DNA from 2 places in the Streptomyces sp. NPDC005070 genome. Region 2 is predicted to be linked to the other one. Evidence: predicted binding sites of a transcription regulator. Region 2 holds the regulator's gene; the other holds the start of a gene.
The links. Region 2 encodes HrcA, which represses chaperone genes, less so after heat shock. Its sites were predicted from a motif close to TTNGCACTCNGNNNNNCNGAGTGCNAA; they were not measured.
Positions count from the first base shown of each region.

Region 1: the regulator HrcA is predicted to act here: its motif matches at 4,416-4,442, upstream of groES (co-chaperone GroES).

Region 1 is NZ_JBSFZS010000034.1:25,748-32,701, reverse strand. It holds gene ACWEBX_RS14255 (MOSC domain-containing protein) at 1-349, shown strand, start outside; gene ACWEBX_RS14250 (SDR family NAD(P)-dependent oxidoreductase) at 401-1,174, shown strand; gene ACWEBX_RS14245 (ester cyclase) at 1,336-2,040, shown strand; gene groL (chaperonin GroEL) at 2,185-3,810, opposite strand; gene groES (co-chaperone GroES) at 3,963-4,271, opposite strand; gene ACWEBX_RS14230 (polysaccharide deacetylase family protein) at 4,625-5,377, opposite strand; gene ACWEBX_RS14225 (polysaccharide deacetylase family protein) at 5,374-6,381, opposite strand; gene ACWEBX_RS14220 (THUMP-like domain-containing protein) at 6,473-6,954, shown strand, end outside.
Region 2 is NZ_JBSFZS010000002.1:76,661-83,614, reverse strand. It holds gene ACWEBX_RS01160 (16S rRNA (uracil(1498)-N(3))-methyltransferase) at 1-433, opposite strand, end outside; gene ACWEBX_RS01155 (nitronate monooxygenase) at 430-1,524, opposite strand; gene dnaJ (molecular chaperone DnaJ) at 1,634-2,770, opposite strand; gene hrcA (heat-inducible transcriptional repressor HrcA) at 2,771-3,787, opposite strand; gene ACWEBX_RS01140 (MBL fold metallo-hydrolase) at 3,973-4,695, shown strand; gene ACWEBX_RS01135 (DUF3097 domain-containing protein) at 4,727-5,533, shown strand; gene hemW (radical SAM family heme chaperone HemW) at 5,647-6,885, opposite strand; gene ACWEBX_RS01125 (SpoIIE family protein phosphatase) at 6,942-6,954, opposite strand, start outside.

The DNA of each region.
Region 1 (6,954 bases), on a different contig from region 2:
GATCGGTGAACGCTGGCGGATCGGTTCCGGCGTCGTCCTGGAGGTCACCTGCGGGCGCATCCCGTGCCGCACCTTCCAGGAGCACCTCGGCGAGAAGCGCTGGGTCAGGCGTTTCACGCACCGGGGTGCGCCGGGCGCGTATCTGCGGGTGATCGAACCCGGCGAGATCCGTTCCGGGGACCCGGTCGAGATCGTGCACCGGCCCGGCCACGATGTCACCGTCGCCGTCCAGTTCCGCGCCGCGACGACCGAACGGGAGCTGCTGCCGGGGCTGTTGGCGGCGGGTACGGCCCTGCATCCGGAGTCGCTGGCGGCGGCGCGGGAGTACGTGGCGAAGTACGGCGGGTAGGGGCGTCCGGCTCCGGCGGCGGGGGTCTCGGTCTGTCACTACCCTTCTGCCATGACAACGGCTCTGATTACGGGATCGACCGCGGGGATCGGTGCCGCCTTCGCGCGGCGGCTGGCGGCGGACGGGCACGACCTCGTGCTGGTGGCGCGGGACACGAAGCGGCTGCGCGAGCAGGCGACCGAGCTGCACGACCTGCATGGCATCGAGGCGGAGGTGCTCACCGCGGACCTGGCGACGGACGCGGGCATCGAGGACGTGGCCGCCCGGCTGTCCGACCGCAGGAACCCGGTCGACCTGCTGGTCAACAACGCCGGCTTCGGCAACAAGGGCCGCTATCTGGACGTGTCGATGGCGGACGAGCTGAAGATGCTCAAGGTGCACTGCGAGGCGGTGCTCCGGCTGACGTCGGCGGCGGCCGAGGCGATGCGGGAGCGCGGCCGGGGCGGGGTCGTCAACGTGGCGTCGGTGGCCGCGTTCGTGCCACGGGGTACGTACGGGGCGTCGAAGGCGTGGGTCGTGCAGTTCACGCAGGGCGCGGCGAAGGATCTCGCAGGCAGCGGGGTGCGCCTGATGGCGCTGGCGCCGGGCTTCGTGCGCACCGAGTTCCACGAGCGCGCGGGGATGGGCACGGACAACATCCCGAACTGGATGTGGCTGGACGCCGACAAGCTGGTCGCGGTGGCGCTCGCCGATCTGGCCCGCGGCAGAACCCTGTCGGTCCCGGACCCGCGGTACAAGGTGCTGATGGGCGTGGTGAAGGTGACGCCGCGCGCGCTGCTGGGCGGGATCTCGTCGAGGACGGGGCGGAAGTACGGGCCTCAGTGAGCCAAGGGCCCCTGTGGGCCGGGTACTCGCGATGATCGTGCTGTGGGTGGTGCGGCTCCTCCCGGAGGAGCTCGCGATGATCGTGCTGTGGGTGGTGCCGCCCCTCCGGTGGGAGGATTGAAGGGGGTTTCGACCGGACCAGGGGGGCCGGAGGCGGCGCCATGACTTTCGTACAGCTGATCGACTGCAAGACCAGTCGGTTCGACGAGATGAACCAGCTGATGGACACCTGGGTCGAGAAGACCCAGGGGAGACGGACCGCGACGCACAGCGTCATCGGCAAGGACCGCTCCGACGCGAACCACTTCGTGGAGATCGTGGAGTTCCCGTCGTACGAAGAGGCGATGCGGAACTCGAAGATGCCGGAGACCGAGCGGATCTTCCAGGAGATGGTGGCGCTCTGCGACGAGATGCCGACCTTCACGGACCTGGACGTGGTGCGCGACGACCAGCTCCACGCGGCGAACATCCGCAGGTTCTTCGAGATGGTGGCCGCCCCTGGTGAGCTGGCGCCGCTCGACGGGCTGATGGCGGAGAGCTATCACGACCACGATCCCGCCCGTGAGCAGGACGCCATCGGCCTCGACGCGGTGCGGCGCGTGATCGAGATGTGGCGGAGCGCCTTCGACATGGCGTTCACGATCGAGGACCAGATCACGGAGGGCGACCGTGTCTGCACCCGGTGGTCCTGGAACGGCACGCACAAGGCCGACTTCATGGGGATCCCGGCGTCCGGGAAGAAGGTCTCGATGACCGGCACGACCGTCTTCCGGTGTGCGGAGGACGGAAAGATGGCCGAGGGCTGGTGGCAGTACGACCGGCTGGGTCTGATGGCCGGGATCGGGGCGTTGGACGCGATGGGCTGACGGGTCGGCGCGCGAACGCGGTGGGCGGTCCGGGGCAGCGCCCACCGCGGTACCAACGCCGGAGGTCCCCGTTCCTTGTCGGAACAGGGACCTCTTCACGTCGTCACGCCTCGGTGGGCGTGTCCGCGCTCATGACGTCAGGCGTCAGTGGGAGTGCCCGTGGCCACCGTGACCGGCGTCGCCCTCGTCCTCGGCCGGCTTCTCGACGACCAGGGTCTCGGTCGTGAGGAGCAGCGAGGCGATGGAGGCGGCGTTCTCCAGGGCGGAGCGGGTGACCTTGACCGGGTCGATGACGCCGGCCTTGACCAGGTCGCCGTACTCGCCGGTGGCGGCGTTGAAGCCCTGGCCCTTGTCGAGCTCGGCGACCTTCGAGGTGATGACGTAACCCTCGAGGCCGGAGTTCTCGGCGATCCAGCGCAGCGGCTCGACGGCGGCGCGGCGGACCACCGCGACACCCGTGGCCTCGTCGCCGGTCTTGTCGAGGTTGCCCTCGAGGATCTTCACGGCGTGGACGAGCGCGGAGCCACCACCGGAGACGATGCCCTCCTCGACCGCGGCGCGGGTCGCGGAGATGGCGTCCTCCAGACGGTGCTTCTTCTCCTTCAGCTCCACCTCGGTGGCGGCGCCGACCTTGATCACGCACACGCCGCCGGCCAGCTTCGCGAGACGCTCCTGGAGCTTCTCGCGGTCCCAGTCGGAGTCGGTGTTCTCGATCTCGGCCTTGATCTGGTTCACGCGGCCGACGACCTCGTCGGAGCTGCCGGCGCCGTCGACGATGACGGTGTCGTCCTTGGTGATGGTCACGCGGCGGGCGCTGCCCAGCACGTCCAGACCGATCTGGTCGAGCTTGAGGCCGACCTCCTCGGCGATGACCTGACCACCGGTGAGGGTGGCGATGTCGCCGAGCATGGCCTTGCGGCGGTCACCGAAGCCGGGGGCCTTCACGGCGACGGCGTTGAACGTGCCGCGGATCTTGTTCACGACCAGGGTCGACAGGGCCTCGCCCTCGACGTCCTCGGCGATGATCAGCAGCGGCTTGGAGGCGTTCGACTGGATGACCTTCTCCAGCAGCGGCAGCAGGTCCTGGATGGAGCTGATCTTGCCCTGGTGGATGAGGATGTACGGGTCGTCGAGGACGGCCTCCATACGCTCCTGGTCGGACACCATGTACGGGGACAGGTAGCCCTTGTCGAAGGCCATGCCCTCGGTGAAGTCGAGCTCCAGACCGAAGGTGTTGGACTCCTCGACGGTGATGACACCGTCCTTGCCGACCTTGTCCATCGCCTCGGCGATGAGCTCGCCGACCTGGCTGTCCTGGGCGGAGAGCCCGGCCACGGCGGCGATGTCGGACTTGTCGTCGATCGGGCGGGCCGTCGCGAGGAGTTCCTCGGAGACGGCCTTGACCGCGGCGTCGATGCCCTTCTTCAGGAGGGCGGGCGACGCGCCGGCGGCGACGTTGCGCAGGCCCTCGCGCACGAGCGCCTGGGCGAGCACGGTGGCGGTGGTCGTACCGTCACCCGCGATGTCGTTGGTCTTGGTCGCCACCTCCTTCACCAGCTGGGCACCGAGGTTCTCGAACGGGTCGTCGAGCTCGACCTCGCGCGCGATGGTCACACCGTCGTTGGTGATGGTGGGAGCGCCGAACTTCTTGTCGATGACGACGTTGCGGCCCTTGGGGCCGATCGTCACCTTCACCGTGTCGGCAAGCTTGTTGACGCCGCGCTCAAGGGCGCGACGGGCGTCTTCGTCGAACTTCAGGATCTTCGCCATGGAAGCGGTTCAGCCCTCTCGGAAAATGTGGAGAACGAACCGCGCCCCCGGCGCCCGGCTCGAAATGATCGCGGGTGCCAGGGGCGTGGTTCACTGCAATGCTTGGTGCGGGGTTGCCCGGGGACGAACCCCGAACTCCCTTACCGGGTGAATTACTTCTCGATGATCGCGAGCACGTCGCGAGCCGAGAGGACGAGGTACTCCTCGCCGTTGTACTTCACCTCGGTGCCGCCGTACTTGCTGTAGAGAACGATGTCGCCGACGGCGACGTCGAGCTCGACACGCTTGCCGTCCTCGATGCGGCCCGGGCCCACGGCCAGGACGACGCCCTCCTGGGGCTTCTCCTTGGCGGTGTCCGGGATGACCAGGCCGGAAGCCGTGGTCTGCTCGGCGTCGAGCGGCTGGACCACAATGCGGTCCTCGAGCGGCTTGATGGCAACCTTGGAGCTGGTGGTCGTCACGATCCGACCTCCCCCTTCGGAGATCTCACGGGGTTAACTGTCTGAGGTGGCGACCAGGTGGATCCGTCGTCGCGGGTGCCGGACCTGCCCGTCGCTATTGGCACTCTCCAGGGGGGAGTGCCAGACCTGAGACTATGACTGTGATTAGCACTCGGTCAAGCGGAGTGCCAAAGGCGTCCGGCGTGGCGTGGGCCGGAAGGTGCAGGAACGCACCGAACGGGCGCACTCCGGAAGGGGCTCTCCGGCGAGAGCCCCTCGAAGCCGGTCCGCCACCCCGCGCTCCCGAAGGCCGTTCCCCGACCGGCGCTCCCAAGGCCGTTCCCCGCCCGGCGCCCCCAGGTCGCGAACACGGCCTAGAGGTAGTTCTCCAGCCGCGCCACGGTGAAGCCCTCGCGCTGGATCCTCCGGAGCAACCGGAGCGTGGCGTCCGTGAGACCGGGTTCGCCGGGGCCCGAGAGGATGTCGCCCGGCCGGAGCCGGTGCGCGTCGGCCGCCCTGCCGAGGACGATCGCGGCGACCCCGCAGTCGGCGGCGGCGCGCAGGGTGGTGTCGTCGTACCTGCCGTACGGGGGCCGCAGCAGCCGGGGCCGGACGCCGAAGCGCCGCGCGAGCTTGTCCTGTTGCCCGCAGATCTCGGCACGCTGGCCGGCGTAGGGCAGACCGCGCAGGGTGGCGTGGTCGACGGTGTGGTTCTGGAGGCTCGCGCCGACCGAGCGCAGCCGGGCGAGGCGTCCGTACCCGGGGCCGGCGACCCGGTCCGTGAGGAACATGCTGACCGGCAGGCGCAGTTCGCGGACCATGTCGGCGAACCGCGGGTCGCGCTCGGCCCCGTCGTCGTACGTCAGGAAGACCACCTTGTCGCGGGTGCGCACCTGGTTCACGACGGGCGGCAGCCCCGTGTCCGCGGTGCGCGCCGTGGTCCTGACGGTCACGTCCGGCGCCGGCGCGAGCGGGCTGGCCAGGCCCCAGCGGCGGTAGGCCGACTCCGTCGGGTGGACCCGCTGGGCGGCCTTCTTGCCGAGCCGTTCGATGGGGTCGACGGACTGCGCGCAGCCGCTGAGCAGTGCCGCCACGAGCAGCCCGGCGGCCGGCACCCGCAGCCTCACAGGTAGTCCTCCAGGCGTGCGACCGCGTACCCCTTGGCGGTGACCGTCCTCAGGAAGCGGCGGACCATGTCGGTCATGGTGCCCTTCCATGCCTCGCGGCCCTGGAAGTGGGTGAGAACGATGTCGCCGGGGTGCAGGTCCTGGCCCTCCTCGCGGTACTCCCAGTGGTCGGCGAAGACCTCCTCGTTCCAGATGGGCGCGTACCTGATGCCGCAGGACCTGGCGGCGCGCAGGGTGTCCTGGTCGTAGTTGCCGTACGGCGGGCGGAAGACGGTCGGGCGCCTGCCGAACTGCTTCTCCATCACGTCCTGCATGCCGCAGATCTCGCGCTTCTGCCGTGCGTAGGAGAGTGCGGGCAGGTAGGGGTGGTGCAGCGTGTGGTTGTTGAGCGTGATGCCGCGGTCGCGCATCCTCCGGAAGTAGCCGTAGTCGTCCTTGACGAGGAAGTCGCTGAGGAAGGCGGTGTACGGGATCTTCAGGTCGCTCATCATCCGCAGGAACGCGGGGTCCTTCTCGGCGCCGTCGTCGACGGTGAGGAAGACGACCTTGTCCTTGGTGGGGACGGTGGTGAAGACCGGCGGCAGCCCGAGTTCCTTCTGGTCGTCCACCTCGAACCCCTCGCGGGCCTCGATGACCGGCTTCCTGGCGGGCGGTGCCGGAGGCGTCAGGGGCACCGTCGCCACGCCCCAGCGCCTGGCGACGGCGGCGCGCCGGGTCTGTGCCGCCCGAAGCCGGGAGGCGTATGCGGCGAGGGCGCCCGCGGGGCCTTCCGGGAGCGCGACCCGTGGCGCGTGGGCCGGTTCGGCGGCTCCGCCTCCACCCGCGGCTCCACCCGCGCCTCCGGCCCCGGCCCGGGAAGCCGAGACGGCACCGGCCCCGGAAGCCGAGGCTGCGCCGGTCCCGGCGCAGCCGGAGGCGAGGAGGGCGAGGGCGAGCACGCCGACTCCCCAGCGCGCACCAGCCCCGTTTGCGCCGGTTTTATCATTTTGTCGTACGGGTCGCATGGAGCCGGATCCTCCCAGCTCACCACCCCCACCAGGGCCCCGACACCGCCGCGGGAAGCACACCGTCCACCGGCTGGCCCACAATGGCCGGGTGAACGACGTCTCCTTCGCCCCTCTCCTCACCGCCGAGGGCCGCGCCCTGCTCGACGAGGTCCGCGCCACGGAACCGGCACAGGAACTGGCCGTCGCCACCCGGCTGCGCCGCGAGCACCCCGCCGAACTGGTCTCGGCGGCCCTCGGCCAGGCACGGCTGCGGCAGCGGGCGGTGGCGAAGTTCGGGGCCGAGGACGCCGGACGGATGTTCTTCACCCCGAACGGGGTCGAGCAGTCCACCCGGACGAGCGTGGCCGTGCACCGCGCCGAGCGGCTGCGCGCGCTGGGGGTCCGCTCCGTCGCCGACCTGTGCTGCGGCATCGGCGGCGACGCCATCGCGCTGGCCCGCGCCGGAATCCGCGTACTGGCCGTCGACCGCGATCCCCTGACGGCCGCCGCCGCCCGCGCGAACGCCGACGCGCTGGGGCTCGCGGACCTGATCGAGGTGCGCGAGAGCGACGTCACCGAGGTGGACACCGC
Region 2 (6,954 bases):
GCCGGGACTGTTTGCCGGCTTCCCGGGCGGTGGCGCGCCACTTGCCGAGCGCCTTCAGACCCCGCTCGCCCTTCCACTGCGTGATGCAGCGGGAGGCGGCCCACGGGACGATCGCGTCGACGCCGGTCTCGGTCATGGTCTCGACGGCCAGCTCGCCCCGGTCCCCCTTGGGCAGGGCCTGGACGACCGTGATGCGCGGCTCCTCGGGCGCCTCCTCGGTGACCGTGCCCATCCGCACGATCAGCCGGTCCTTGCCCTCGGTGCCGAGGACCACGCACTCCGCCCTGCGCCCGGCCCCGTCGGTGAGCACGACGTCCTCACCGCTGTGCAGCCGCTTCACGGAGACGGCGTGCCGTCCCTCGGGTCCGTCGAGGACATGGCGTCCCTCGCCGTCCGTGTCGAAGTGCTCGACCAGGAACACCGGTGCCGTCATCGGGCCGCACCCTCTTCCGGGATCTCGGCGACGGCCGACAACGCTGTCTCGGCGGCCGCGATTTCTGCGTTCAGTACCTCCACGAGCTGCCCGGCGGGCAGGTCGCGGGCCATGCGGTGGCCCTGCCCCGCCCACAGTGCCATGCCCTGCGCGTCGCCCGCCTTGGCCGCCGCCTTGCGCAGCGGCACGGTGAGGTGGTGGACCTCGGGGTAGGCGGCGGGGGCGTACGGGCCGTGCTCGCGCATGAAGCGGTTGGCCAGCGCCCGCGCCGGGCGTCCGGAGAAGGCGCGCGTGAGCTCCGTACGTACGTAGAGGGGGTCGGTCAGCGCCTGCTTGTGCACGGCGCTCGCGCCGGACTCGGGGGTGGCGAGGAAGGCGGTGCCGAGCTGGGCCGCGTCCGCGCCCGCGGCGAGGACGGCGGCGATCTGGCTGCCGCGCATGATGCCGCCGGCCGCGACGACCGGGATCCCCACCCTCTCGCGGACCTGCGCGACCAGCGTGAGCAGGCCGACGCCCGTGCCGTCCGTCTCGGGGTTGTCCCGGTGGGTGCCCTGGTGTCCGCCGGCCTCGATGCCCTGCACGACGACCGCGTCGGCGCCGGCCCGCTCCACACCGACGGCTTCCTCGGCCGTGGTGGCGGTGACCAGGGTGAGGGTGCCGGCGCGCCGCAGCGACGCGAGCACCTCCGGCTTCGGGATGCCGAAGTGGAAGGAGACCGCCGCCACCGGCTTGTCGAGGAGGACGGCGAGTTTGGCGTCGTAGCCGTCGTCGCGGCCGCTGTCCGGGTCCCCGAGCTCGGTCTCGTACCAGGCGGCCTCGCCGGCGAGCTGGTGCGCGTACACCTCGACGGCGGCGGCGTCCGCGTGCTCGGGCTGCGGGAGGAACAGGTTGACGCCGAAGGGGTGGCCGGTCAGCCCGCGCAGTTGCTTGATCTCCTGGTACATGCCGTCGGCGGTCTTGTACCCCGCCGCGAGGAAGCCGAGCCCGCCGGCCTCGGACACGGCGGCCGCGAGCTGCGGGACGGAGACTCCGCCCGCCATGGGGGCCTGCACGATCGGGTGAGGGAAGAGATCGGTCAGCGCGGAGGACATGACGGCATGTTGTCACGTCCCCCGGACAAGTCCGAATCCGGTCGTCCGGCCGGATACGGCCTCCGACGTGGAGGGCACGGGGCGCTTCGGGCCCCGTGCCCCGCCTGGATCAGCGGCCGTTGAAGGCGTCCTTCAGCCGGGAGAAGAGCCCCTGCTGTCCGGGCTGGAACTGACCGGTGGGCCGCTCCTCGCCGCGCATCAATGCCAGCTCGCGCAGCACCCGCTCCTGCTCCGGGTCGAGCTTGGTCGGCGTCATGACCTCGACGTGCACGATGAGGTCGCCGCGGCCGCCGCCGCGCAGGTGCGTGACGCCCCGGCCGTGCAGCGGGATCGACTGGCCGGACTGCGTGCCCGGACGGATGTCGACCTCCTCCATGCCGTCGAGCGTCTCCAGCGGCACCTTGGTGCCGAGGGCCGCCGCGGTCATCGGGATGGTGACCGTGCAGTGCAGGTCGTCGCCGCGCCGCTGGAAGGTCGAGTGCGGCAGTTCGTGGATCTCCACGTACAGGTCGCCGGCGGGGCCGCCGCCGGGGCCGACCTCGCCCTCGCCCGCGAGCTGGATGCGGGTGCCGTTGTCCACACCGGCCGGGATCTTGACCGTGAGGGTGCGACGGGAGCGGACCCGGCCGTCGCCCGCGCACTCGTGGCACGGGGTCGGGACGACGGTGCCGAAACCCTGGCACTGCGGACACGGCCGCGAGGTCATGACCTGGCCCAGGAAGGACCGCGTCACCTGGGACACCTCGCCGCGGCCGCGGCACATGTCACAGGTCTGCGCGGCGGTGCCGGGCGCGGCGCCCTCGCCGTTGCAGGTGCCGCAGACGACGGCCGTGTCGACCTGGATGTCCTTCGTGGTGCCGAAGGCCGCCTCGTCGAGCTCGATCTCCAGACGGATCATGGCGTCCTGGCCCCGGCGGGTGCGCGAGCGCGGTCCGCGCTGCGACGCCGTGCCGAAGAACGCGTCCATGATGTCCGAGAAGTTCCCGAAGCCGCCCTGGCCGAAGCCACCGGCGCCACCGCCGCCCTGCTGGGACAGCGGGTCGCCGCCGAGGTCGTAGACCTGCTTCTTCTGCGGGTCCGACAACACCTCGTACGCGGCGTTGATCTCTTTGAACCGCTCCTGCGTCTTCGGATCGGGATTGACGTCCGGGTGCAGCTCGCGAGCGAGCCTCCGGAACGCCTTCTTGATCTCGTCCTGGGACGCGTCGCGGCGCACGCCGAGTACGGCGTAGTAGTCCGTGGCCACTTAAGACTCCGCCAGGATCTGTCCGACGTACCGTGCCACCGCTCGTACCGCTCCCATCGTTCCCGGGTAATCCATGCGGGTCGGGCCGACCACGCCGAGTTTGGCTACTGCCTCGCCGCCCGAACCGTAGCCGACGGAGACCACGGACGTGGAGTTGAGTCCCTCATACGCGTTCTCGTGCCCGATTCGCACGGTCATGCTCGAATCCCCGGCCTCTCCAAGCAACTTGAGGAGCACGACCTGCTCCTCAAGCGCTTCGAGCACCGGCCGGATGGTGAGAGGGAAGTCATGTCCGAATCGCGTGAGATTGGCGGTACCGCCGATCATCAGGCGCTCCTCGGTCTCCTCGACGAGTGTCTCCAGCAGGGTGGAGAGCACCGTCGAGACCGTACCCCGGTCCTCCGCCTCGAAGGCTTCCGGGAGGTCCTGGACGAGCTGCGGGACGTCCGCGAAGGGACGCCCCGCGACCCGGCTGTTGAGCCGGGCCCGCAGGTCCGCCAGCGACGTCTCACCGAACGGCGCCGGGCAGTTGATCATGCGCTGCTCGACCCGGCCGGTGTCCGTGATCAGCACGAGCATCACCCGCGCGGGAGCCAGCGACAGCAGCTCCACATGGCGCACGGTCGAACGGGTCAGCGAGGGGTACTGCACGACGGCCACCTGCCGGGTGAGCTGCGCGAGCAGCCGCACGGTCCGGCCGACGACGTCGTCCAGGTCGACGGCGCCGTCCAGGAAGTTCTGGATGGCGCGGCGCTCGGGCGCGGTCATCGGCTTGACGCCCGCGAGCTTGTCGACGAAGAGGCGGTACCCCTTGTCCGTGGGGATGCGCCCGGCACTGGTGTGCGGCTGGGCGATGTACCCCTCGTCCTCCAGGACCGCCATGTCGTTGCGGACGGTCGCCGGCGAGACGCCGAGACGGTGCCGCTCGGTGAGCGCCTTGGAACCGACCGGCTCCTCGGTGCCCACGTAGTCCTGGACGATGGCGCGCAGCACCTCGAGCCTGCGTTCACTGAGCATCGCGCACCTCCAGAAGTCGACTCGGTGGTCTTCGTGGCCTTCGTGGCCTTCGTGGCATTCGCCTGGCACTCAGCGCACGCGAGTGCCAACGTTCCCCGGCCCAGTGTACGGCGGTGAGGCATGCCCCGGGCAAGGGCGGTCCTGCGATGTCGTGCACGGCACCCGGTCACCGTTAGCGTCGCCGCATGAGGCTGACTTGGGAAGAGCTCGGGTGGGAAAGGGTGGCACCCCGGGTGGGGCGACGGCGGCTTCCGGACTGGGACTGCACGGCGGGGCTCGTCGTCGGCGAGGGGGCGGCACTGATGATCGACGCCGGGTCGAGCCTCGCGGAGGGCGCCGCGCTACGCGCCGACGCGCGGGTTCTGACCGGCGCGCGTGTGACCCATATCGCGCTCACCCACCCGCATTTCGACCACGTTTTCGGCGCGGCCGCCTTCGCGGGCGTGGAGGTCTTCGCCGCCGGCGGCTCGTCGGAGGTGTACGGGCGCGGCCGCGAGGAGCTGTGCGCGGACGCGGTGCGCAACGGTCTCGACCCGCGGGCGGCGGAGGAGGCGGCCGACACCCTCGTACGGCCCCACCGCTTCGTCCGGAGCACCTGGGACCTGGATCTCGGCGGCATCGGGGTCCGGCTGGTCCGGACGGGCGAGGGCCACACCGCCCACGACCTCGTGGCCGTCGTGCCGGGCGACCCGCCGGTGGTGTTCTGCGGCGACCTCGTCGAGGAGTCGGGCGAGCCGCAGGCGGGCCCCGACACCGTACCGTCGCGCTGGCCGGCGGCTCTCGACCGGCTGCTCGCGCTGGGCGGCGAGGAGGCGCTGTACGTCCCCGGGCACGGGGCGGTGGTGGACGCCGCGTTCGTACGGTCCCAACGGGACGCCCTGGCCGGGCGTTTCGGCGTGTCGCGGTGAGCGTCGCCGAGCTTCTCCTATCGTCATCCGAATGCGCCAGTACTCTCCGGACCTGACCCCGCCGTGGAAGAAGTCCCAGCCCGTGCTCGAGGTCCCGGCGGACCCGGGTCTGGTCGTCGAGGAGCCCGGCACAGGCTTCTGCGGCGCGGTGATCCGCTGCGAGGCGGGCACGGTGACCCTGGAGGACCGCTTCGGCAAGCACCGGGTGTTCCCGCTGGACCCGCGTGGCTTCCTGCTGGAGGGCAGGGTGGTGACCCTGGTCCGCCCGGCGGCCTCCGCGCCGGTGCGCCCGAGCCGCACGGCGTCCGGCTCGGTGGCGGTCCCCGGCGCCCGCGCCCGGGTCGCACGCGCCGGGCGCATCTACGTCGAGGGCCGTCACGACGCCGAACTGGTCGAGCGGGTCTGGGGCGACGATCTACGCGTCGAGGGCGTGGTCGTGGAGTACCTGGAGGGCGTCGACGACCTCCCGGCGGTCGTCGACGCGTTCTCCCCGGGCCCGGACGCCCGGCTCGGCGTCCTCGTGGACCACCTGGTCCCGGGTTCGAAGGAGTCCCGGATCGCGGAGGCGGTCACGAGCGAGCACGCCCTGGTGCTCGGCCACCCCTACATCGACGTCTGGGAGGCCGTGAAGCCGTCCTCCGTCGGCATCCCGTCCTGGCCCCGGGTCCCGCACGGCCAGGACTGGAAGACGGGCGTGTGCCGGGCCCTGGGCTGGCCGGAGAACACCGGCGCGGCCTGGCAGCACATCCTGTCCCGGGTCCACTCCTACAAGGACCTGGAACCGGCCCTGCTGGGCCGGGTGGAGGAACTGATCGACTTCGTCACGGCACCGGAGTGACGGACCGGCGGCCGGTGGCCGCCGGTGACCGGGTCCGGCGGCGGTGACCCAGGTCCGGCAGCGGTGTCTTTCGGATGTCCTTCGGATGACCTCCGGATCAGGATCCCCGCTGTTCAGTCCACCAGGTCGCGGACCACGGCGTCCGCGAGGAGGCGGCCCCGGAGGGTGAGGACGGCGCGGCCCGCGTCGTACGGGCCGGCTTCGAGGAGGCCTTCGGACAGCGCGCGGCGGGAGGCCGCGAGGCCGTCGGGGCGGAGCAGGCTGAGCGGGCAGCCCTCGCGCAGCCGCAGTTCGAGGAGGATCCGCTCGACCCTGCGGTCCTCGCCGGAGAGGAGTTCACGGCCGGCCCCCGGGGAGCGGCCCTCGGCCAGAGCCGCCGCGTACGCACCCGGATGCTTCACGTTCCACCAGCGAACACCGCCGACGTGGCTGTGCGCGCCGGGACCCGCACCCCACCAGTCGGCGCCCCGCCAGTACAGCTCGTTGTGCAGACAGCGGCTGTCCGGCGAGCCGGCGGTGGCCCAGTTCGACACCTCGTACCACTCGAAGCCCGCCGCCGACATCACCTCGTCCGCGATGAGATAGCGGTCCGCGTGCACGTCGTCGTCCGTCATGGGGACCTCGCCGCGGCGGATGCGGCGCGCGAGCTGCGTGCCCTCCTCGACGATCAGCGCGTACGCGGAGACGTGGTCGGGTCCCGCGCCGAGGGCCGCTTCGAGCGACGCCCGCCAGTCGTCGTCCGACTCTCCCGGCGTGCCGTAGATCAGGTCCAGGTTCACATGTGCGAAGCCGGCCGCGCGGGCCTCGGCGACACAGGCCTCGGGACGGCCCGGGGTGTGGGTGCGGTCGAGCACCTTCAGGACGTGCTGCCGGGCGCTCTGCATGCCGAAGGAGATCCGGTTGAAGCCCCCGGCGCGCAGGGTCGCGAGGTACTCGGGATCCACCGACTCGGGGTTCGCCTCCGTCGTGACCTCGGCGTCGTCCGCGAGGCCGAACTCGTCCCTGATCGTGCCCAGCATCCGTACGAGGTCGTCGGCAGCCAGCAGCGTGGGCGTACCGCCTCCGACGAAGACCGTGCGGACCGGGCGGGGGTCGTCGCCGAGGACCTTGCGGGCGAGCCGGATCTCGTCGGTCAGGGTGTCCGCGTAGTTGTCGCGGGAGGCGAGCACACCGCCGGTGCCCCGCAGCTCGGTCGCCGTGTAGGTGTTGAAGTCGCAGTAGCCGCAGCGGGTCGCGCAGTACGGAACGTGGAGGTAGAACCCGAGGGGCCGCTCGGCGGCCCCGGCCAGGGCGTGCGCGGGCAGCGCCCCGTCGTCGGGGACGGGCTCACCGTCGGGAAGTGCGGAAGGCATGCGTTCCATTGTCCAGCACGCCCGGGGTGGACGTGTCCGGTGCGCTGCGGACCCCGCTACTCGGCCTGC